One region of the Acetobacter sp. P5B1 genome, then DNA from elsewhere that is predicted to be linked to it. Evidence: predicted binding sites of a transcription regulator. Region 1 holds the regulator's gene; each other region holds the start of a gene.
The links. The regulator LexA, encoded in region 1, represses DNA repair genes until DNA is damaged. The targets are predictions, from matches to a motif close to TGTTCTANNTANGTTC.

Region 1 (3,618 bases):
CTGGAAGTTGGGTGCGGTACGGGCTTTCTCACGCACATGCTGCATGAGGCATGGCCTGAGGCGGAACTGGTCGCAACGGATGTTGCGACCCGTATGCTGGAACGCGCCCGCAAGCGAGTCGGGGACGGCGTGCAGTTTTGCGTGATGGATGCGGCCCGACCCGATGTGGCAGGAGCGTTCGACCTGATTTGCGGCAATCTGGTTTTTCAGTGGCTGGCTGAACCCTCAGTAGCCTTGCAAACGCTGGCGGACCAGCTGGCCCCCGGTGGTGTGATTGCGGTCTCCACCTTGCTGGATGGCACCTTTGAAGAATGGCGACAGGCCTGCACCGCAGAAGGGCTGATGGCGGCAACACCGGATTACCCGGCCGCCCGGACTGTGCAAGGCTGGCAGCCCGGCCTGTGCGCCGGGAAATGGACAACAGAACGGTGCGTTCAGCCCTTTGAAAATGGACTGGCCTTTGTAAAGCATTTGAAGGACACCGGGGCTTCCGTGCCGCGTGAAGACGGGAAGGCCTTCTCTCCCGTCGAACTGCGCCGTGCTCTGACACGCTTTGATCAGGCCGGAGCCATGGTGACATGGCATCTGGCCTACGGCTGTTTTCAAAAGCCTCAGCGCGCCGGAGTGTTTGTCACCGGGACAGATACCGGCGTGGGCAAAACGCTGACATCTGCCTGCCTCGTGCATGCGTGGAAAGCGGTCTACTGGAAGCCGTTGCAAAGCGGGCTTGCGGATGAAGAAGGTGATACGGCGACGGTCATAAAGCTGAGCGGTTGCCTGCCGGAGGACTGCTTTCCGTCAGCCGGGGCGTATCAGGCCTCTCTGTCTCCTCTGGCGGCTGCCAGGGCCGAAGGTGCGGAGATTGACCCCGCACGTCTGGCTTTGCCTTTAGAGGATCCACAGCGCCCGCTCGTGGTGGAAGGGGCAGGAGGCCTGATGGTGCCTGCGACCGATACGCTGATGATGGTTGATCTGGCTGAACGCTGGGGTTTGCCGGTGGTGCTTGTCGCCCGAAGCGGACTGGGGACGCTGAACCATACGCTGCTTAGTCTGGAAGCGTTGCGTACCCGTGGTCTGGCCATTGCCGGGGTGGTGCTGAGCGGCCCGCTCAACCCGGAGAACAGCAAGACCATTCAGGAAAAAGGGCAGGTGCGCATTCTCGCGGAATTACCCCAGCAGGAGGCCCTGACTGCGGAGACCGTTGCCGCACTGAGCCGCCTGATTCCCGCATGGGACGATGTGTCTGAAGCAATGCAAGTGGGGCGTAAGGGCGTTTCAGAGAAAGTCTGACGTTTCTACCCGGTCTTGATGGATGGGGCTTCTGCTCCTGAATGGAGAAGCCCCAACAGAGCGGATGCGTGATCTTTCAACATCACGCTCCGTAGTGTCTCAGTCGTCAGTGGTAGCGGCGGATCAGTCCAGCCAGTCGACCCTGAATGTGCAGGCGTTCAGCGGGCACAATGCGCGTTTCATAGCGCGGGTTGGCGGGTTCCAGCGCAATGGTGTTGCCCTTGCGGCGCAGGCGTTTGAGCGTGACTTCGCTATTATCAATGAGTGCGACAACAATCTGTCCGTTCTCGGCATCTTCTGTGCGACGGATGATGACGTGATCGCCGTCCAGAATCCCGGCCTCAATCATGGAATCCCCGGTGACTTCCAGCGCGTAGTAGTCGCCTGAGGTCACCATATCTTTCGGGATGTCCAGAAAGGTATCCGTTTCGGCCATGGCTTCAATCGGCAGACCAGCGGCAATGCGCCCATAAAGCGGGATTTTCAGCGCGGCGGGCTGGTGGCGGGAGAAATCACCACGCACGACATTTGTGGGCAGCGTTTCGGAGGCAGGCGCCATTTCCGGGAGATGGATGACTTCCAGCGCGCGGGCCCGATGGTGATGACGACGCAGAAATCCACGTTCTTCCAGCCCGGAAATCAGGCGATGAATGCCGGATTTGGAGCGCAGGCCCATGGCCTCTTTCATCTCGTCGAAAGAAGGAGAGAAACCCGTCTGCTTGAGGTGAGAATCAATAAAAAGCAGCAGTTTGTGCTGTTTGCGCGTCAGCATTGCGGCACCCCGGAGCAGATGAGTGTTTTTGTATTTATAGTGCTTTGTTCTATATAAGTTCTCTTTTTTAGTCAAGGGGTTATTCACCCCAGCCAAAAGCACTTCTGTATTTTTTGTGGTGTCTGTAAAGGTTCCTGCAGAAGGCCCGTTGGGGCCTGTGCTTTCAGTCTGGCTATTTAAGCGGGGCCGGTGATCATCGGTCCGAAATCCCTGATGCCGTCTTTGTATGCGGTTCTATAACATATTGAAAAGGTTCGGTGTTTAGGAAAATTATCACGGTTCCGGCAGCGTTTTGTGCCTGTTTTAGCCTGAGTTTGCCTCAGGCTGCGGCGCAGGCGACTGCTCCCGATGCGAATGCGTTCAGCTTCGCAGACCGCCTGACGCGGGACTGGGGCGGTGTACGTCGCACGCTGGCGGAACATGGGGTGGATTTTCAGCTGACGGACCAGAACGAGTTGTGGGCTGTGCCTGTCGGGGGGAGCCAGCCGTCCAATAACTACATTGGCGTGACCACCGGCCAGCTTTCTGTGGATCTTGGGCGCCTGACGCATCTGCCGCTCGGCACCATTGGCATCAGTGGGGTGGATATTCGCGGTCATCCCTTCAGCAACCAGCCGCTTTATGTGTTCAATCAGGTCTCCGGGATTGAGGCGGATATCAACCTGCGCCTCTATGAGGTCTGGTATGGCCAGACTTTTGACCATGATCGGCTGGATATGCGTATTGGGAAGCTTGATCTCAGTCATGACTTCATGGGGAGTGATGGCGCGATGCAGTTCATGAACGCCTCATTCTCCTGGCCCATGGTGCCGGATAACAACCTGTACGATCAGGGGCCGGCGTCACCGCTGGGCACGCCTGCCGTGCGGGTCAAATACAAGCTTTCCAAAAGCTTGACGGTTCTGGCCGCCGTTGCGGATGATAACCCGATTGGCGCTGGTTTTCTGAACGATGCCGACCCGTGGAACCAGAATCAGGACCCCAGCGGCACCCGATTCCATTTTGGCACCGGGGCGCTGATGTTTCTGGAAGCGCAGTATCACACGCAACTCTGGGGGAAGGACGGAACCTATAAGCTGGGTGGTTACGGAGATACCGGCCGCTTTCCGGATCAGGCTGACCCAACTGTTCGCCATAAAGGCAACTGGACGTTTTACGCCGTGGCCGATCAGGTTCTGGCTAATCTTGCAGGTAAGCAGACGGTTGCGGGCTTTGTGCGCGCCACATGGGCACCGCCCGCTAACCGCAACCAGATTGTGAATGCGGTAGACGCCGGATTTTTGTTGAACGCGCCATTCCAGCGCGCAAACGATGTTCTGGGGCTTGGGTTCGGCTATGGCGAGGCCAGCCCGGTTTTGCGGCGGTCAGAACGGCGTGCGGGCACGCTGGCGCAGCACGCCGAATATCATCTGGAACTGACTTATCAGTTTCAGGCGACACCCTGGCTCCTCATCCAGCCTGATCTTCAGGGGATGCTTTCACCCAGCGGCGGTGTACTGGATACCGCAGGTCGCAGGGTGAAAGACGAAGCCATTTTTGGCCTGCATTCCAGCATG
Region 2 (3,618 bases), on a different contig from region 1:
GAAAAGGTTATCAGCTTTTTCATCGTGCCATTATGTCTAAAGCAGAACCGTTGGGATGGAAATGGCGTGCGCGTGTTGCTGCCTGCCCGGAAGAGCGGTAATTCAGAGTAGATATTCAGACGCCCGGTATGCGGGCAGACCAGCGAAATGGAGACATCAAGGCGTGCCCGAGCATTTCATGAAGACCTGTTCAGCCCGGCTTGCGCCGTTATTTTCAGGTCCTGCCCGGATGGCAGCTCTGCTGATGGCCTGTTCACTGACTGCCTGTGGCAGCGAGCATAATGGCCCTGCCCAACCTGCCGTAACTGGGTTTGTGGGTGAGGTTGTGGCGGACGAACCGCAGGCTGCTCTGGTGGCGCGGGATGTGCTGGCGCAGGGTGGCAACGCGGCGGATGCCGCGGCGGCTCTGGGTCTCGCGCTGTCCGTCACCCTGCCCTCCCGTGCGTCTCTCGGGGCAGGCGGGGCCTGTCTGGCCTGGCGTCCGGGTGATGCGCAGGGGCAGGCTTTCCTCTTCCTGCCGCATGCAGGCCAGACCGATGCGCAGACTGACCGCCCTGCCGCTGTGCCCATGCTGGCCCGTGGCCTGTATCTGATGCAGCTGCGCTACGGCAGCGTCGATTTTGCTGATGTCATCGTCCCGGCCCGCAATCTGGCGACCGATGGCGTTCCGGTGGGTGGTCTTCTGGCGTCCGATCTGGCCGCTGTGCAGGCTCCCCTGCTGGCGGACGAAAAAACCCGTGCCATTTTTGCCAATAGTAATGGCACCGTCCTGGCCGCGAATGACCTGATGGTGCAGCCCCGTCTGGCGGGTGCACTCGAACGTCTGCGTATTGCTGGTGTGGGCGATCTTTATAACGGTTCACTGGCGCAGAGCTTCACGCAGGCGTCTCAGGCAGCGGGTGCGGGCCTGACAACGGCGGACATGCGCGGCAGTCTGGCTGTGGCGGAACAGCCTCTCACGGTGCGTTCGGGTGGGCTGGATATCAGCTTCCTGCCGCCGCCCGCGGATGGTGGTCTGGGCACGGCTGCGGCCTATCTCTCCATGGATGACCATGGTCATGCCAGCGCACGCGGAGAGGCTGTTGTTTCTGGCTGGCGTAACCGGCAGTCCGGCAAGGGTGCTGCCGTGAGCGTTGCCGATGCGGAGGCTCTGCTGAAGAGCGGGCATCTGCCGTCCGGGTCTGCTCTGCCGCCCCTGCCCGCCTCCACCTCCTTTGTGGTGACGGATCGCACGGGTGAGACGGTGAGTTGTGGTCTGACCATGAACAATCTTTTCGGCACCGGCCGCGTAGCGGGTTCCACTGGCATTGTGCTGGCGGCATCTCCGGTTCGGCGTCCTTTGCCGTTGCTGACGGCGGCTATTGCGCATCAGGGTACTACGCAGTTCCGGGCGGCAGCTACGGCTTCCGGCCAGAACGTGGCGGCGGACACAGCTGCGGTCGCGCTGCGGGCTGCTGTGGCTGGCCAGCGCCCGACAGTCACACAGGGTGTGGGGCGTGCCAACTTCGTCTCCTGCCCGGCGGGGCTGCCGGGAGATTCCGGAAAATGCTTCGGCTGGACCGATCCTCGCGGGTCGGGCCTTGCGGTCTCGTCCGGCCATACCAAATAAGGTCTGTCGCGTTGGCGGCAGGAGGCAAGGCGGCTTTGGGCCGCCTGTTTCCGGCTTGAAGTGTTCTTGTTTTGTTTCTATAAGAACAAACAGAAATCAAATTCTTAAGGTGCCTGAGCGGACTCTGGGGCTTGATGCCGGTCATTGCCCGGCGCGCGGCTTTTATGGCACGTCTTAGAACAGTGTAGCACTCCCGGCCTCAGTCGAGGGCCACAGGAAAGGTGAATGATGGATAAGGCAAAAGCTCTTGAAGGCGCGCTCGGGCAGATTGAACGGGCTTTTGGGAAAGGTTCTGTCATGCGGCTGGGGCAGCGCCCGAAGGAACAGGCGGATGTGGTTCCCAGCGGGTCTCTGGGGCTGGATATTGCTCTGGGGATTGGCGGCCTTCCGCGCGGCCGTGTGGTTGAAATTTACGGGCCTGAAAGCTCCGGTAAAACCACGCTGGCCCTGCATGCCATTGCAGAAGCCCAGAAGCGGGGCGGCACCTGCGCGTTTATTGACGCCGAGCATGCTCTGGACCCCGGCTACGCCAAGAAGCTGGGCGTGGACATTGATAACCTGCTGATCAGCCAGCCCGATGCGGGTGAGCAGGCTCTGGAAATTGCTGACACCCTGGTGCGCTCCGGCGCGATTGATGTGCTGGTGGTGGATAGTGTGGCCGCTCTGGTGCCGCGTGCGGAACTGGAAGGCGATATGGGCGATAGCCATGTCGGCCTGCATGCCCGTCTGATGAGCCAGGCGCTGCGTAAGCTGACCGGCTCGGTTGCGCGTTCCAACACCATGATGATCTTCCTCAACCAGATCCGTCTGAAGATCGGCGTGATGTTCGGGAACCCCGAAACGACCACCGGCGGTAATGCGCTGAAGTTCTATGCCTCTGTTCGTCTTGATATCCGCCGCATCGGGTCCATCAAGGACAAGGATGAAGTGGTGGGCAACCAGACGCGCGTGAAGGTGGTCAAGAACAAGATGGCCCCGCCGTTCCGTCAGGTTGAGTTCGACATCATGTATGGCGAAGGCATCAGTAAGGTCGGCGAACTGATCGATCTGGGCGTGAAGGCCGGTGTGGTGGAGAAATCCGGCGCATGGTTCTCTTACGACAGCCAGCGGATTGGTCAGGGGCGTGAAAACTCCAAGCAGTTCCTGCGTGACCACCCGGAAATGGCTGCCGAGATTGAGCGTAAGGTGCGCGAGCATTCCGGGATTGTGGCGGAAGCCATGATGCTGGCTCCCGAACACCACACAGAAGACTAAGACCTACCTCCGGCCTGATACGGGCCGGGACAAAAAGCTGGCTTCGGGATCGTACGAAGCCAGCACCGCTTTTTCAGCCTCTGAAATCTCTTCCGGCGTAAAGCCCTGCCGCAGCCAGAAGGTGCGGGCCGGGCCGGTTGCCGTCAGGCTGAGCACGGGCAGATGTGCTGCGCGGGCGGCCTTTTCGGCCAGTGCAATGGCGTCTTTGGCCCTGCCCTGCCCCCTTACCGTTTCATCCAGCGCAAGATCATGCAGATACCAGCTGTCTGGCCGGGCTGGCAGACTGCTCAGAAGGCAGTTCAGGCGTGGGGAGAGGTGCCCCGCCCATGGGTGGCTGATCAGATAGCCATGAACCCCAAGCGCATTGGCCAGCACAAAGCAGCCCTCCGGCGCTAAAGCCAGCCGTTCTCTGAAAATATCGTCATCTTCCGGGTAATCGGGATGAATGCGCGCCGCCAGTGTAATGGTGGCGGCAAGATCGTCTGGCCTCATGGATCGCCAGATGGTATCTGCGTTGGAGTATGTCATGAGAACATCGCCGGGGCGTGGCCCTTGGTAAGAAGAGACATGATGCTTCATGATATCACGCATAAAATGACAACGCGAACGCGGGCAGGCGAATGACAGAGCGGCTAAGACTGACCTTGCGGGTGGATGCGGACAAAAAGCCCGCCCTTGGGCATGGGAAAATCCGCCTGCTTGAGCAACTGGCAGAAACAGGGTCCATTTCTGCGGCAGGACGCGCCATGGGCATG
Region 3 (3,618 bases), on a different contig from region 1:
ATAATGGCCGAGGCGGTCGCGGTGTCCCTGATTGATATTATGGAACGTGTCTGGCCCCATCATCATGCTGCCGCTCAGGGGCGGCCACCAGTCGTTCAGGCCATTATGGTCAAAGGAGCTACCCAGCCCGAGTATATGCTTCCGGCCAAGCGGAATGGTCGCCTTGATGGAATAGCCTGCCGTGCGGGTATCCGTATTCATCGGCATGCCGGTTGTGGCGGTATGGCCCCCTTTGTCGGCCAGCATGTTCATGGCGTGGTCGACCCGTTGCCAGAAACCGCGAGCCTCCAGCGTGCCCCAGTTGAAATCACCCTTGTATTTGCCGTTCACAAAGGTGGAGCGGTTATTGGTCATATCCATGTACTGGTTGGGGAAACCCTCATAAGGGATATCCTGCTGACCGACGGTGAGCGCCAGCAGATGGTTCTCTTTTTTCACCCCAAGTGTCACGGCATGGTTGAAGCTGAGATAGCTGGTGGAGAGAACGCGCCGGCTGTTGCCTCCCGTGTGATAGTCGCTGGCATGGCTATATGAGCCGGTATAGCGCAGGCTTAGCCAGTCATTGGCAGTGGTGAGAGAGCCGGACGCGCCCGATCCGCCGCCATTGCTGCGATAATCCCCCCGGACATGGCCTGTCACGAGCAATTTGGACGTGCTGGAAAAGATGGGATCTTTCCGATTGACCTCCAGCGTGCCGCCGGTGCTGTCGCCACCCTGACTGACAGAGGTGATGCCCGCAATGGCGACAGCGGACGAGACGGCATCCGGGTCAATATAGGACATTGCCGGATTCATATGGTTGGGGCAGGCGGAGGGAATGCGCATGCCATCGACAAAGGTCGCCACGCGCTCATCCGCCATGCCGTTCAGAACAGGCAAAGAGGAGACACCGCCAGCGGAATAGGCGCTGTATCCCAGACTGTGCCGAAACAGATTGGCCGTATCCGGGTTGGAGGACATGTGATGCCGGGTTCCGTTGACCGTCATCTGCTCTGTGGATGGGCTGTCGGCGTCCGCGTCTGAGGTTGGCGTGGTTGGTACGGTTAAGGCTTCTGTTGAAACAGGTGTAGCGGGCAGACGGCTTTGAGCGTCCGCTGCGGATGGGCGGGCGACTGTGCAGGCCAGCGCGCAACCGGCAGCAAGCAGGCTGGTGCGCGCGGCATGCCGAACAAAAAGACAAGACATTGTGCTGAGACTTTCCTTGAAACGGAAACAGCCGACATCACAGGCGTTCAGGTGTCCTGAAGGCCTGCGTGTCAGCGCGTATCGTTTTCAGAGAAAGGCTGGTGGCCCCGTAGGTGGTGGCCGAAGGGCAAGAGCAAGAAGCGGCGGTGCGCGCGGCAGGAGCGTGCCATAGGCTGACTGAGACCAGGCAATCAGGATCAGGGCCGCAAGAAACGCCACACTGAAAATGACAACTGGCAGATGCAGCAGCGGGCAGAGCGGGCACGACCCATCATGATGATGGCCTGAATGCTGAGGCGCTTTGGCGTGTGCCATTTTCAGCATATGCCCGGCAGCCATGTGCATGACATGCGGGAGCGCGGGGGGCTGATCTGGCCCGATCTGTAATCCGGTCAGCCGTTCAAATGTCACACGGGGTGCTTCATCCGGCAGAGCATTGCTTTGGAGAAAAAGCTGTCCGCAAAACCCCAGCAGAACGCAGCACACCATCAGCCAGCGACACAGTGTCGCCAACGCAAAGGGGACTGAGTCTGAACGGCGCATGGGAAGAGTGTTCGCCTCTATTCCGGGAATATCCCCTTAAGAAAGCACTCTGAGGCTGTTGTAAAGAGCATAATAATCATGCGTTTTATCTCCAGAACCCCGGAGGGGTATAGCCTAAGTACTATGCGTTTTAGGGTGCTGAGGAGGGTATTCTCCCTTTTTACTGACGCTAGTTCAGCTCATGTTTGAGGGACGCAAAGAGTATGAGTGGCCATAGGGTGGCAGTGGCTTGCATCAAGGGAGACCGGATGACGCGGGCAGAAAGCTCTTGAGTTCCTGTTTTGTTCTCATTATAAAAAGCGGAACAGGAGGGATGCACTCATGGCGTCATCACACTCGGATACACTGGATTTGCTGCGGGACCGGATTGCCCGGATGAACATCAGCCCTGCCAGTTCCATCACGCAACGGCTTTCCACAGGTGTTGCGGAAATTGATGCCCGTCTGGGCGGCGGTCTGGAAAAAGGGACCGTCCACGAATTTTTTGGAGCAGGGAGTGACCGACAGGTTTCTGCCAAGCCTGCGCGTTTTGTGGCAGCCGTTCTGGTCCGCACGACAGGTGTGGTCATCTGGATTGGCGAGGAAACGCTCGATCTCTGTGTAGCAGGCGTTGAGCAGGCTGGTCTCAATCCGGGGCGGTTGATCTGTGTGACAGCCACGCAAGCCTCTTTTGTGGATTTATGTGAAGCCGTGCTGCGGGAACCAGGCGTTGGGGCCGTGGTGGTTGATAGCCGCACAGCGCCAGACCTTGGCACAACGCGCCGCCTGCAACGGGCTGCGCATGAGCGCGGAGCGACCGGCTTTCTGCTCTATCGCTCAGCTTTTCTGGCTGGCTGTCCGTCACACTGCCTGAGTGCCACACGCTGGAAAATCGGGCCAAGCACGTCGTTCAGCCTCAGAGATAACCCTGTTGGCGGCGCCTATGCGGCGGAAGAGCGGTGGTCGATTGAGATGCTGAGCCATCATCATGGTGGGGCGGCTGGCTGGGTGATTGATCCCGCCCAGTATGAGAGGCATCCTTTCTCGGTTTCGCCAGAAGAAAGCCCGCAACACGCCCGGGACGATAGAGAGCGGCGGTCGTGGTGGCGGAGCGCCTTACGCGCCTGAGTTTCTCACGAGCGAGGATGCTTTTCTTCTTGCCGTATCTGAAGCTGATCCATGCTAAGGAGCAGCGCATGATCGGACTATCAGGCACAGAAGGATAGAAAGCATGCGTCTGGATGATGAGCGGGAAAGCACGAATATTGATGACGAGCGTGGTTCCGGCGGTGGTGGTGGCCGTGCCCCTCTGAAGATCGGTATTGGCGGCATTCTGCTGGCACTGGGGGCTTTGTATTTTGGAGTAGACCCCAAAATTGTTTTCAGCCTTCTGGAAGGGAGTGCGTCTTCCGGTAATCAAAGCGCGGTTGTCGCGCCGCAGCAGTCTGTGCAGGGGCCGGATACGCAGAAGCAGTTTATTGCCCGTATTCTGGGTTCAACAGAAGATGTCTGGACATCCTATTTTCAGCAGATGGGCCGCACGTATCATGAGCCCAGACTGGTGCTGTTCTCAGGCGGCACGCAGTCTGCCTGCGGATATGCGCAAACGTCTGTGGGACCATTTTACTGCCCGGCGGACCACAAGGTGTATCTGGATCTCGCCTTTTTTCAGGAATTGAAAAACCGGCTGGGTGCCGGGGGTGACTTTGCGCGGGCTTATGTGGTGGCGCATGAGGTCGGGCATCATGTCCAGAATGAGCTGGGGATTATGGCGCAGCTTGAAAAGCAGAATGGCGGCATGAGCGAGCGCGGCGCGACGGGCGCTTCTGTCCGGACCGAGCTGCAAGCGGATTGTTTTGCCGGTGTCTGGGCCAAGCGGGCGAATGACGCAAAGAGCATCCTGCAATCGGG
Region 4 (3,618 bases), on a different contig from region 1:
TTTCACGCCAGAGGAGCCGCCCTGCCCCCCGGCCACATCTTCACCCATCAGCACAACCGTGGGGTCACGCCGCATTTCCTGACGCAGGGCTTCATTAATCGCCTGACGAAAGCTCTTTTTGCTCATTGGTCTTTCCCCAAATACGTTGAGGGCAACAGGCGACATGCCCTCGCCCGAAATCCCATCAGATTTTGACGTAAACATCCGCCATCAGATCTGCATCTTCCGGCCAGGGAGCCTGTTTGGCGGCCTGCACGGCGCTCTCAACTTCGTCCGCCACGGCGGCATCAATGTCATCCAGCGCGCTGAGGTCCAGCAGCTTTTCCTGCGTGGCCCGTTCACGGAAGCTTTCAAGGCAGTCATGGTTTTTCTTGGCATCGGCCACTTCATTGGAGGCGCGATAGCTCATGGCGTCCCCTTCAAAGTGCCCATACCAGCGCTCCAGATGCACATGCAGCATGACCGGGCCTTTGCCGGAGCGGGCGTGGTCAATGGCATCACGCGCCGCGTCATGCACGGCGAAGAAGTCCGAACCATCACATTCCATATACGGCATGCCAAACCCGGCGGCGCGGTCCTTCTGGGTGCCCGCACAGGCGTAGGAAGACCCGGTGGCCTCGCCATAGCCATTATCTTCCACCACAAATACGGCCGGCAGATGCCAGGCAGATGCCAGATTAAGGCTTTCCAGCGTGGTGCCTTCATTCGAAGCACCATCACCATAAAAAGCCACGGCCACACCGTTATCTTTCAGAACCTTATGAGACAGCGCCGCTCCGCAGATCAGCGGCGGTCCACCGCCCACAATCCCATTGGCGCCCAGCATGCCTTTGGAAAGGTCGGCAATATGCATGGAACCGCCCTTCCCCCGGCAGACGCCGGTTTTGCGGCCATAAATTTCAGCCATCATGCCGCCCACATCCACGCCCTTGGCAATGCAATGGCCGTGGCCACGATGGGTGCTGGCAATGGTGTCCTGCTCCGTCAGATTGGCGCAGACCCCAACGGCGGAGGCTTCCTCCCCGCAATAGAGATGCACAAAGCCCGGGATTTCCCCGGTCGCAAATTCACGATGCAGGCGTTCTTCAAACACCCGGATGGTGCGCATGGCACGGTAGGACCGAAGCAGGGTCTCTCTGGAAATCTGCATAGACCACGTCCTTTTTTCTTTCTTGTGTGGCTGACCGAGGAAAGCTCCTCCCCAAACGCTTGCGTGCCATGCCCCGTTGCCGGCTGGCTCGGCAAAATAATACACCGCACGCATATGTGAATTTCTGTTTTGGTAACAAACCGCAGTCTTCCGCCCTTTTGCCTGACCGCCCTCCCCGGCCCTGACGCCAGCACTTTGCCCGCTCCCACGAATGGGCACGAAAGCTCTCTTTCGGCGTTCCCCTTCCGTGCTCCCCCCGGAGTCCCGCAACCCGCTCTCAGGGCAGAATCCCCTCCGCGAACTTCACCACATCGTCTGGCTTTCCGTTTTCCGTTGCCCTTTGCAGCAGAAAACCAGACGCGCCCCCTCCCCTTCGGCACCGCCGCGAGAGATCTCTTGCAATGCCCCGAACAAGAACATAACATGAACACCATGAAGCAAAGCTTGTCTGACCGTCTGGCCCTGCTCTCCGATGCCGCCAAATATGATGCCTCCTGCTCCTCCAGCGGCGCAGGCAAACGGGATTCTGCGGCCAGCAAAGGGCTGGGGTCCGTCAGCAACGGCATCTGCCATGCCTTCACGCCAGATGGCCGATGCATTTCCCTGCTGAAAATCCTGCTGACCAACTTCTGCATTTATGACTGCGCGTATTGCATCAATCGTTCCTCCTCCAACGTGCCGCGCGCGCGGTTCACGCCCGATGAGGTCATCTGGCTGACGCTGGAATTTTACCGCCGGAACTATATTGAGGGGCTGTTCCTCTCGTCTGGCATCATCCGCACGTCAGATGACACTATGAGCCAGATGGTGCGGGTGGCGCGGGAGTTGCGGCAGACGCACAAGTTCCGTGGCTATATCCACCTCAAAACCATTCCCAACGCTTCCCCCGCCTTGCTGGCGGAAGCCGGGCTGTATGCAGACCGGCTTTCCATCAATGTGGAAATGCCGACCGAGCACGGGCTGGCGGACTACGCCCCGCAAAAACATGCGTCAGAAATCCGCCACTCCATGGGCGAGATGCGCACGCATATCGACGCCGCAAAAGACCGCACCCTCACGGGCCGCAAAGCCCCGCGCTTTGCCCCGGGTGGCCAGAGCACGCAGATGATTGTCGGGGCTGATCAGGCAACGGACCGGGATATTCTCTCCAGCAGTTCCTCGCTTTACACGGGTTACAGGCTGCGGCGCGTCTATTACTCGGCGTTCAGCCCGATCCCCGATGCCTCGGCCATTCTGCCCGTCAAAGCCCCGCCGTTGTTGCGCGAGCATCGGTTGTATCAGGCCGACTGGCTTTTCCGCTTTTACGGCTTCCAGTTTTCTGAAATCACGGCAAGCCGCCCCGATGGCATGCTGGACCTTGAGCTGGACCCCAAGCTGGCCTGGGCGCTGGCAAACCGCGCGATGTTCCCCATCGACCTCAACCGCGCGCCGAAGGAAATGTTGCTTCGGGTGCCGGGCTTAGGCGTGCGTTCCGTGCAGGCCATTGTCGCCGCGCGCCGCCACCGGCAGTTGCGGCTGGAAGACCTCGCAAAGCTGAAAGTCTCCATCCGCAAGGTCAAACCTTTCCTCTACGCCACTGGCTGGTCCCCCGGCAGGCTGGCGGAACAGCAGAACCTCCGGCAGCTTTTTGTGCCGCAACCTCAGCAACTTGCTCTTTTCTGAAACGCGTTTTCTGATCATGGCCTACGGTTTTATCCTCGACGACCACACCTCTTTTTCCGCATGGCGGCCGCTGGCGCGCCAGTGCTTTCTGGCCGACCGTGCCCCGGAAGAAATTGAATGGCGCTGTGCCTCGGCAGAAACCACGCTGTTTGATACGCCGCTGGTCGCCCCCACGCCCAAAAATGGGGCACAGCCGCCTGTTTTGCGGAGCAAGTGCCTCGCTCTGCTGCGCTCCATTCTGCGCCATGCAGACCAGACGCGGTTTGCCCTCGCCTACCGCATTCTCTGGCGCGCGCAGACGGAACCGGCCCTCGCCAGCATCGCCACAGACCCGGACATTGCCCGCGCGTTGCACATGCACAAACAGGTGCGGGAAGATACGCATAAAATGACGGCCTATGTGCGCTTCCGTGAACATGGCGAGGCACAGAACGGCCGACGATCCTTTTACGCATGGTTTGAGCCGGACCATTATGTGTTGCCCAGCGTGGCCCCGTTTTTTTCAAAGCGATTTGTGGATATGGACTGGGTGATCCTCACCCCCAAAGGCTCTCTCGCATGGAATGGCGAGACCTGTGCCTTCAGCCCCACGCCCTGCGCCAAACCCAAATTGTCAGATGATATCGACCAGCTCTGGCAGACCTATTACGTCTCAACCTTCAACCCGGCCCGCATCAAGACCAAAGCCATGCTGTCTGAAATGCCACGCAAATACTGGAAAAACCTGCCGGAAACGCAGCTTATTCCGCAAATGCTGGCCGATGCACCGGCCCGCGTTGCCGCCATGGCCGCGCAACAACCCCGCC

Region 2: the regulator LexA is predicted to act here: its motif matches at 1,671-1,686, upstream of recA (recombinase RecA).
Region 3: the regulator LexA is predicted to act here: its motif matches at 2,000-2,015, upstream of KP703_RS11325 (ImuA family protein).
Region 4: the regulator LexA is predicted to act here: its motif matches at 1,565-1,580, upstream of KP703_RS05630 (putative DNA modification/repair radical SAM protein).

Annotation. Positions count from the first base shown of each region.
Region 1 covers NZ_JACRVS010000002.1:106,890-110,507, forward strand. The annotation lists gene bioD (dethiobiotin synthase) at 1-1,290, shown strand, start outside; gene lexA (transcriptional repressor LexA) at 1,397-2,062, opposite strand; gene KP703_RS01830 (carbohydrate porin) at 2,320-3,618, shown strand, end outside.
Region 2 covers NZ_JACRVS010000003.1:161,066-164,683, forward strand. The annotation lists gene KP703_RS03490 (DsbA family protein) at 1-23, opposite strand, end outside; gene KP703_RS03495 (gamma-glutamyltransferase) at 230-1,609, shown strand; gene recA (recombinase RecA) at 1,838-2,863, shown strand; gene KP703_RS03505 (GNAT family N-acetyltransferase) at 2,867-3,391, opposite strand; gene KP703_RS03510 (winged helix-turn-helix domain-containing protein) at 3,484-3,618, shown strand, end outside.
Region 3 covers NZ_JACRVS010000019.1:37,962-41,579, reverse strand. The annotation lists gene KP703_RS11335 (TonB-dependent receptor) at 1-1,185, opposite strand, end outside; gene KP703_RS11330 (DUF2946 domain-containing protein) at 1,273-1,728, opposite strand; gene KP703_RS11325 (ImuA family protein) at 2,050-2,835, shown strand; gene KP703_RS11320 (neutral zinc metallopeptidase) at 2,939-3,618, shown strand, end outside.
Region 4 covers NZ_JACRVS010000006.1:108,710-112,327, forward strand. The annotation lists gene KP703_RS05620 (alpha-ketoacid dehydrogenase subunit beta) at 1-126, opposite strand, end outside; gene KP703_RS05625 (thiamine pyrophosphate-dependent dehydrogenase E1 component subunit alpha) at 185-1,150, opposite strand; gene KP703_RS05630 (putative DNA modification/repair radical SAM protein) at 1,583-2,812, shown strand; gene KP703_RS05635 (TIGR03915 family putative DNA repair protein) at 2,829-3,618, shown strand, end outside.